One region of the Homoserinibacter sp. YIM 151385 genome, then DNA from elsewhere that is predicted to be linked to it. Evidence: predicted binding sites of a transcription regulator. Region 1 holds the regulator's gene; the other holds the start of a gene.

Region 1 (4,406 bases):
CGCGGCCCGAGAGGACCTCGACGTGGATCGTGAGGCCCGCGTTGAAGGCGATGGCCTCGAGGACGTGCCGGACCATCGAGCCGGTGAAGTGGCCGCCGATGAGGTGGTGCTCGAAGCCCGCCGGCTCGCCGCCGTGCACGAGGTACGGGCGCCCGGAGACGTCGACGACGGCACGCGCGAGCGCCTCGTCGAGCGGGACCAGCGCATCGCCGTAGCGGCCGATGCCCGACTTGTCGCCGAGCGCCTGGCGGATCGCGGTGCCGAGCGCGATCCCGGTGTCCTCGACCGTGTGATGCACGTCGATCTCGGTGTCGCCGGAGGCACGGACCGCGAGGTCGACGAGCGAGTGCTTCGAGAACGCGGTGAGCAGGTGGTCGAAGAAGGGCACCGTGGTCTGGATGTCGGAGCGGCCGGTGCCGTCGAGGTCGAGCGTCAGGTCGATGCTCGACTCGCTGGTCTCGCGGGTGATGCGCGCGACGCGCTGGGAGCTCATGGCCACGATCCTACCGAGGGTCGACCTCGGCCAGCGCCGCGAGGAAGGCGGTGGTCTCCTCGGCCGTGCCGGCCGTGACGCGGAGGTGGCCGGGGATGCCGGTGTCGCGGATGAGGACCTCGCGCGCGAGCAGCGCCTCGAAGACCGCGTGCGCGTCCGCGAGCCCGCCGAAGAGCACGAAGTTGGCGTGACTCGGCCAGACCGTGTAGCCGCGCGCGCCCAGCTCCGCGACCATGCGATCCCGCTGGGCCGCGATCTCGTCGACCATCGCGAGCATCGTCGGCGCGTGCTCGAGCGCCGCGACGGCGGCCGCCTGCGTGAGGGCGGAGAGGTGATACGGGAGGCGGACGAGCCGCAGCGCGTCGACGACGGCCGGGTCGGCGGCGAGGTAGCCGACGCGGGCCCCGGCGAAGGCGAAGGCCTTGCTCATCGTGCGCGAGACGACGAGGCGCTCGCGCCCCGCGAGGAGCGTGAGCGCGCTCGGCTGCCCGGCGGGCGCGAACTCGGCGTAGGCCTCGTCGACCATGACGATGCCGCGGCTCGCGCCGTAGACCGCCTCGATCGTCTCGAGCGGCAGGGGGGTGCCGGTCGGGTTGTTCGGCGAGCAGAGGAAGACGAGGTCCGGATCCTCGCGCTCGATCGCGGCGACCGCCGTCTCGGGCGAGATCCGGTAGTCGGCGTCGCGCTCGGCCGCGACCCACTCCGTGCCGGTGCCGGCCGCGATGATCGAGTGCATCGAGTACGTGGGCGGGAAGCCGAGGACGCGTCGGCCGGGGCCGCCGAAGGCCTGCAGCAGCTGCTGGATGATCTCGTTCGAGCCGTTCGCGGCCCAGACGGAGGCGGGCTGGAGGCCGTGCCCGAGATAGGCGGCGAGGTGCTCGCGGAGGACGGTGAACTCACGATCGGGGTAGCGGTTGACCGTGAGGACCGCGCGCGCGATCGCCTCGACGATGTGGCGGGCCACGTCCTCCGGGATCGGGTGGGTGTTCTCGTTGACGTTGAGCGCGTAGCGCACCTGCTGCTGCGGGGCGCCGTAGGGCGTCTGGCCGCGGAGGTCGTCGCGGATGGGGAGGTCGGCGAGCGAGGTCACCCGACGATTTTAGAGCGCTCGCGCGGCGTCGCCGCGCCCCGGCTCAGGAGTCGTACCGCGCCGGGATCGCGATGCGCTGGCCGGCCTCGAGGGCGCCGCCGTCGAGGCGGTTGAGCGCGACGAGCTCGTCGACGAGCGTCCGGGTGTCGCCCTCGGGCTCGATGGCCTCGGCGAGCTCCCACAGCGAGTCGCCCGACATGACCGTCACGTAGGACAGCTCGGCGCCGGGCTCGACGCTCGCGACGGCCGAGCCGGCGTTCATGAGGCCGAGCCCCGCGAGGAGCGCCGCCACCGGGAGCACCACGAGGGCACCGAGGACGACGCGGCCGCGGCGCGTGATGCGCAGGCGCGGGGTGCCGCCGGTGCTGGCGCGGGTCGCCGCGCTGCCGGTCGCCGTGCTCGTGATCGCCGTGCTGCTCGTGATCGCCGTACCGGTCGTGATCGCCGTGCTGGTCATGGTCGCCTCCTGGTTGGACGGATCCGGTCCGGCGCTCGGCCGGGAGGCCGGACTGGATCCGTGGTCTCGAACATAGCTTCGATCGAACATATGTTCAAGCCCCGGCCCGGATCTGCGAGGATCCGGGCCGGCTCGCCCGGCAATCCGGGCGACACGCTCGAACAGATGTTTGCCTGCACCCGCATCGGCGGATACAGTTTCGACTGTTCGAGAGATACGAGATCACGAGCCACCGACATTGGAGACGCGATGACCGACCAGGGCCCAGCCGGCCAGGGCGCAGGGGGCACCCGCCGCCGCACGAGCCTCAGCGAGAAGCAGCAGGCCATCCTCGAGTTCGTCCAGCGCTCCGTCTCGACCCGCGGCTACCCGCCGAGCATGCGCGAGATCGGCGACGCAGTCGGGCTCGCCTCCCTCTCGAGCGTCACGCACCAGCTCAAGCAGCTCGAGCTCTCCGGCTACCTCCGCCGCGACCCCAACCGGCCGCGCGCGCTCGAGGTGCTCATCGACCTCCCGCAGGCCGAGGACGCCGAGTCGAGCGCCCCCGTCGGGGACGCGGCCATGGTGCCGCTCGTCGGCCGCATCGCCGCCGGCATCCCGATCACCGCCGACCAGCAGGTCGAGGAGGTGTTCCCGCTCCCCCGGCAGCTCGTGGGCAAGGGCGAGCTCTTCATGCTCAAGGTCGTCGGCGAGTCGATGATCGACGCCGCGATCTGCGACGGCGACTGGGTCGTCGTCCGGCAGCAGCGCACCGCCGAGAACGGCGAGACGGTCGCCGCCATGATCGATGGCGAGGCGACCGTCAAGGACTTCCGCCGTCGGGACGGTCACACCTGGCTCCTCCCCCGGAACTCGGCGTTCGAGCCGATCCCCGGCGACGGCGCCGAGATCCTCGGCAAGGTCGTCGCGGTCCTCCGGGCGGTCTAGCCGCGCCCCCGCGGCACCAGCCGCCACCACGCCGCGTACGCCGCCGTGCCGAGCACGAGCACGCCGACCGCGGTCGTCGCGACGCGGAACACGAGCTGCGGCTCCACCCGGAGGCCTCCCGCGGCCCAGACGAGGAGCGCGGTCGTCGCGAACAGCCCGAGCAGTGCGCCGAGCGCGACCGCGCGCGACCGCGCCCCGAGACGCGACGGCGAGGCCGGCTCCGCGCGCGGCGTCCTCCGAACCAGGTGGACGGCCCACGCGACGAGCACGAGCGCGCCCGCGACCGTCGAGCCGTGCTGGAGCAGCGAGGTGATCGGCAGGCCGAGCACCTCGCGCTCGAGCCCGAGCGCCGACGCGACCGCGCCGCGGTGGGTGAATGCGTCCCAGCCGAGGTGGGTGGCGATCCCGATGAGCGCCGCCCCGGTTGCCGGGAGCCACTCCCGAGCCGCGACCCGACGGCGCGCGGGCGGCACGCGCACCCGCAGCGGCGCGGGCAGGAGGTCGGCGACGGGATCGCGCAGCCAGCCGCGCCAGACCCCGAACAGCAGGAGCGCGAGCGCGAGGTCCAGCGTGACGGCGCCCAGCAGCGAATGGCTCAGGCCCCGCGGCACCTCGATCGGCGCGTAGTAGAGCAGATCGGGCGCCATCGTGCCGAGCACGAGCGCCGCGGGCGGCAGCCCCGAGCGGAGGAACGGGAGCGCCGCGGCGGCGTGGCTCGGGGTGAAGGGCACCCCGGCATCCTCCCCCACGCAGGACGGGAGGATGCCGGGGATCGCGTCAGACCCGGACGCCCTCGCGCACGCGACGCGCGGCCTCGACGAGATGCTCGAGCGAGGCGACCGTCTCCTCGTAGCCGCGGGTCTTGAGACCGCAGTCGGGATTGACCCACAGGCGATCGGCCGGGATCGCCCGCGCCGCCGTCTCGAGGAGCTCCGAGATCTCCTCCGTGCCCGGCACCCGCGGCGAGTGGATGTCGTAGACGCCCGGGCCGATCCCTCGCGAGAACCCGGAGCGCTCGAGGTCGTCGACCACCTCCATGCGGGAGCGCGCCGCCTCGATCGAGGTGACATCCGCATCCAGCCCGTCGATCGCGTCGATCACGGCGCCGAACTCCGAGTAGCAGAGGTGCGTGTGGATCTGCGTCGCGGGGGCGGCGCCCGCCGTCGCGAGGCGGAACGCGCGCACCGACCAGTCGAGGTAGGCCGGCTGCGCCGCGAGGCGGAGCGGCAGGAGCTCTCGGAGCGCCGGCTCGTCGACCTGGACGATCCGGATGCCGGCCGCCTCGAGGTCGGCGATCTCGTCGCGCAGCGCGAGCGCCACCTGCTCCGCCGTCTCGCCGAGCGGCTGATCGTCGCGCACGAAGGACCAGGCGAGGATCGTGACGGGGCCGGTCAGCATCCCCTTCACGTGCTTCGACGTGAGCGACTGCGCGTAGCTCG
Region 2 (4,406 bases), 670 kb from region 1:
CCCGAGGCGATCGAGGCGCAGATCGACGCCGATCTCGAACGGCTGCGCGACGAGCTGCCCGAGTCCCGCATCATCGTCGTGGAGCCGTTCTGGTACACCGACGAGCGACCCGAGTCGGTCGCGGCGATCATCGGCTGGGTCCGGGACGCCGCAGCGGCCATCGACGCCGAGTACATCCCCGGCGCCTCCCGCTGGATCGAGGGGCATCCCGAGTGGATGGCGGCCGACGGCCTCCACCCGAACGACGAGGGGTATGCGGAGATGGCGGCGCGGATGGACGCGGAGCTCCGAAAGCTCGGCCTCTGACCACCTGGCGGGCGCCCTCCCGGCGGGCTCCTAGAATGGGCGGGTGACGACGAAGCCTCTCGACGTAGCCCTCATCGGCGGAGGGATCATGAGCGCGACGCTCGGGACGATCCTCAAGCAGCTCGAGCCGAGCTGGACGATCGGCATCTTCGAGCAGCTCAGCGACGTCGCCCTCGAGAGCTCGAACCCGTGGAACAACGCCGGCACCGGGCACAGCGCCCTCTGCGAGCTCAACTACACGCCCGAGAAGGCGGACGGCTCGATCGACATCTCGAACGCCGTCAAGGTCAACGAGCAGTTCCAGGTCTCGCGCCAGCTGTGGTCGCACCTCGCCGACACGGGCGTCCTGCCGGACCCCTCGCGCTACATCTCGAGCGTGCCGCACATGAGCTTCGTGTGGGGGACCGAGAACGTCGAGTACCTCCGCAAGCGCTACGAGGCGCTCAAGGACCACCCGCTCTTCGCGGGCATCGAGTACTCGGAGGATGCGGCCGTGATCCGCCGCTGGGCGCCGTCGCTCATCCCCGGCCGCCGCCGCGACCAGCCGATCGCGGCGACCTACACGGCCGCCGGCACCGACATCGACTTCGGCTCGCTCACCCGCCTGCTGTTCGGCGGCCTCACCTCGCTCGAGGGCGTGACGCTGGAGACGGACCACCGCGTGAAGCGCCTGAAGCGCGACCGCGAGGGCCTCTGGCACGTCGGCATGTCGCACGAGATCGGCGGCACCTACATCGAGAAGACGGCGCGCTTCGTGTTCGTCGGCGCCGGCGGCGGCGCGCTCAACCTGCTGCAGAAGGCCGGCATCCCGGAGATCCGCGGCTACGGCGGCTTCCCCATCAGCGGCCAGTTCCTCCGCACCGACGACCCCGAGATCGTCGCGAAGCACACCGCGAAGGTGTACGGGAAGGCCTCGGTCGGCGCCCCGCCGATGTCGGTGCCGCACCTCGACACCCGGGTCGTGGACGGCAAGTCGAGCCTGCTGTTCGGCCCCTACGCCGGCTTCTCGACGAAGTACCTCAAGCAGGGCTCGTGGCTCGACCTCTTCCGCGCGCTGCGGCCGCACAACATCGGCACCTTCCTCGGCGCGGGGCTCAGCAACCTCGACCTCGTGCGCTACCTCGTCAGCGAGGTCTTCGCGAGCCGCAGGAAGAAGATCGCCGCGCTCCAGGAGTTCGCGCCGAAGGCCGACGGCTCCGCCTGGCGCCTCATCACGGCGGGCCAGCGCGTGCAGATCATGAAGCGCGGCGCCGACGGCAAGCCGGTGATCCAGTTCGGGACCGAGGTCATCTCGGGCGCCGACGGCTCCATCGCGGGGCTCCTCGGCGCCTCGCCGGGTGCCTCGACGGCCGCGCCCATCATGTTCTCGCTCATCGAGCAGTGCTTCCCGGACCGGGTCGAGGCGTGGCGTCCGCGCATCGAGGAGATGGTGCCGAGCTACGGCCAGCGCCTCGCCGACAACAAGCAGAAGGCGAAGCGCTCGCTCGCCCGCACGGCGAAGGCCCTGCAGATCACGACCTGAACCAGATGCGGGTTTCTCCGCATTCGCACGGAGGATCCCCGGTGCGAACGCGGAGAAACCCACATCTCGAGCACGCGGGACGGTTGACGCCTGAGCGGGCCGGCTCCGGACGGCACGGTCGATCGTCCACTGTTCCGTTTCGTCGCTTGCCGGATGCTCGAACATGTGTTCGAATGTCCGCATGCGGTGGAGCGGGCAGGCACTCGAGTCGGAGGCGGTCTCGGCGCTGGCCCCGCTCGCGCGGCTGAGCAATGTGGTGCGCTCCGTCTCGACCCCCGAGTTCGCGGGGGTCACCTTCCACGAGATCCTCGCGAAGAGCGCGCTCAACCGCGTGCCCGGCGCGAGCGCCCTGCCCTTCGGCTGGACGGTCAATCCCTACCGCGGCTGCTCGCACGCCTGCGTCTACTGCTTCGCGCGTCCCACGCACGAGTACCTCGACCTCGATGCGGGGCGGGATTTCGACAGTCAGGTGGTCGTGAAGGTCAACGTCGCGGAGGTCCTCGCGCGCGAGCTCGCCCGCCCGAGCTGGGGCCGGCATCCCGTCGCCCTCGGCACGAACACCGACCCCTACCAGCGCGCCGAGGGGCGCTACCGGCTCATGCCGGGCATCGTCGCAGCACTCGCCGCCTCGGGCACGCCGCTGAGCATCCTCACGAAGGGCACGCTGCTGCGGCGGGACCTGCCGCTGCTCGTGGAGGCCTCCGAGCGCGTCCCCGTCGACGTCTCGATGTCCATCGCCGTCTTCGATCCGGAGCTGCAGGCGAGCATCGAGCCGGGCACCCCGTCGACGGCGGCGCGCCTCGCGACCGTGCGCGCCCTGCGGGAGGCGGGCCTCGGGTGCGCCGTCTTCCTCATGCCCGTCCTGCCCCACCTCACCGACTCCCGCGCCGCGCTCGACGAGGCGCTCGGCCGGATCGCCGAGGCCGGCGCGACGAGCGTCGCCTACTCGGCACTGCACCTGCGACCCGGCGTGCGGGAGTGGTTCCGCGACTGGCTCGCGCGCGAGCACCCCGATCTCGTGCCGCGCTACGCGGAGCTCTACGGCACCTCCGTCTACGCGCCGAAGGAGTACCGACGCTGGCTCGCGCAGCGGATCCGCCCCCTCATCCGCAAGCACGGGCTGGATCGCGCCGAGCTCGAGCAGGGCACGGGCACGCTGCGCTCCTCCGCGCGCCGGGAGGGCCGCGCCGGCGCGATCGTGCCCGGCGGCGCGCGCCGGGGGAGCGGCGCCGGAGCGACGCGGCTCGCCGCCGAGCTCGCACCCGAGACGGCGGCGGCGCTCCAGCCGACCCTGTTCTGAGCGTCGCGCGGGGTGGACGGCCGGTGCGCGGCAATAGGCTTAGGGGCATGAGCATGTCCGATGCGGCGTCGAGCCCCCCGGCGTCGGCTGCGCTGCCGGGCACGGCGGCGGACGGCATCGAGACGCCCGAGCGGCGCATCCGCCTCGCCATCCTCGACGACCACGAGGTCCTCCTCGACGCGCTGTCCACGTGGATCGGCGCCAACGCGCGCGACTTCGAGGTCGTCCTCGTCGCGGCGACCTGGCTGCAGCTCGTCCACAGCGCCAACTTCCCCACCGACCTCGTCTTCATCGACTTCCAGCTCAACGAGCCCGTCTCCATCGAAGCCCGCGTGCGCACCTGCCGCGCCGCCGGCGCCAAGGTCGTCGTCCTCACCAGCCTCGACACCCGCGAGGCGCGCGACCGCGCCCTCGCGGCCGGTGCCGCCGACTTCCTCTCCAAGTCGCTGCCCATGAGCGAGGTCATGGATGCCGCCCGCCGGGTCATGGGCCTCCAGGGCGAGCAGCCGACCGAGCGCTCCTGGCGTCCGCTACCCGTCGGTGGCGCCGCCGCGCACGCCCGCCCGCGGCTCAGCCCCGGCGAGGAGGAGGCGCTGCGCCTCTACGTCGCCGGCCACAGCACGGCCGGCGTCGCCGAGAACATGAACGTCCAGTACGAGACCGCGAAGACCTACCTGCGGCGGGTGCGCGAGAAGTACGCCCGCGTGGGGCGACCGGCCGGCAAGAAGGCGGAGCTGATCCGTCGAGCCGCCGAGGACGGATACCTGCAGTAGATGTCGAAGCTCTACTTCCGCTACGGCGCGATGAACAGCGGCAAGTCGACCGCCCTGCTCCAGGCGGCGTACAACTACGAGGAGCGCGGACAGCGCGTGCTCCTCGCGAAGCCCGCCATCGACTCCAAAGGCGAGGCCTCCATCGTCTCCCGCCTCGGCGTCACCCGGCCCGTCGACTTCACCGTGACCGCCGAAGACGACGTCTACCAGGTGTTCACCGCCCAGCGCGAGAAGGTCATCCGGGACACCGGGCGGGATGTGAGCTGCCTCCTCATGGACGAGGTGCAGTTCCTCTCCGAGACGCAGGTCGACGACCTGCTGCGCATCGCCATCATGGAGGACGTGCCGGTGCTGGCCTACGGCATCCGCACCGACTTCCAGACGATCGCGTTCCCGGGGAGCCGCCGCCTGCTCGAGGTCGCCCACTCGCTCGAGGAGCTGAAGACGATCTGCCGCTGCGGGCGGAAGGCGATCTTCAACGCGCGGACCGTCGACGGCGAGTTCG

What was found. Region 1 encodes LexA, which represses DNA repair genes until DNA is damaged. Its sites were predicted from a motif close to TCGAACANNTGTTCGA; they were not measured.
Region 2: the regulator LexA is predicted to act here: its motif matches at 1,986-2,001, upstream of OF852_RS07990 (Rv2578c family radical SAM protein).

What each region holds. Positions count from the first base shown of each region.
Region 1 is NZ_CP115175.1:978,477-982,882, forward strand. Features, by position in the region: gene hisB (imidazoleglycerol-phosphate dehydratase HisB) at 1-493, opposite strand, end outside; gene OF852_RS04705 (histidinol-phosphate transaminase) at 504-1,583, opposite strand; gene OF852_RS04710 (LysM peptidoglycan-binding domain-containing protein) at 1,627-2,040, opposite strand; gene lexA (transcriptional repressor LexA) at 2,290-2,967, shown strand; gene OF852_RS04720 (DUF4184 family protein) at 2,964-3,698, opposite strand; gene metE (5-methyltetrahydropteroyltriglutamate--homocysteine S-methyltransferase) at 3,745-4,406, opposite strand, start outside.
Region 2 is NZ_CP115175.1:1,645,589-1,649,994, reverse strand. Features, by position in the region: gene OF852_RS08000 (SGNH/GDSL hydrolase family protein) at 1-306, shown strand, start outside; gene OF852_RS07995 (malate:quinone oxidoreductase) at 350-1,828, shown strand; gene OF852_RS07990 (Rv2578c family radical SAM protein) at 2,010-3,128, shown strand; gene OF852_RS07985 (response regulator transcription factor) at 3,176-3,901, shown strand; gene OF852_RS07980 (thymidine kinase) at 3,902-4,406, shown strand, end outside.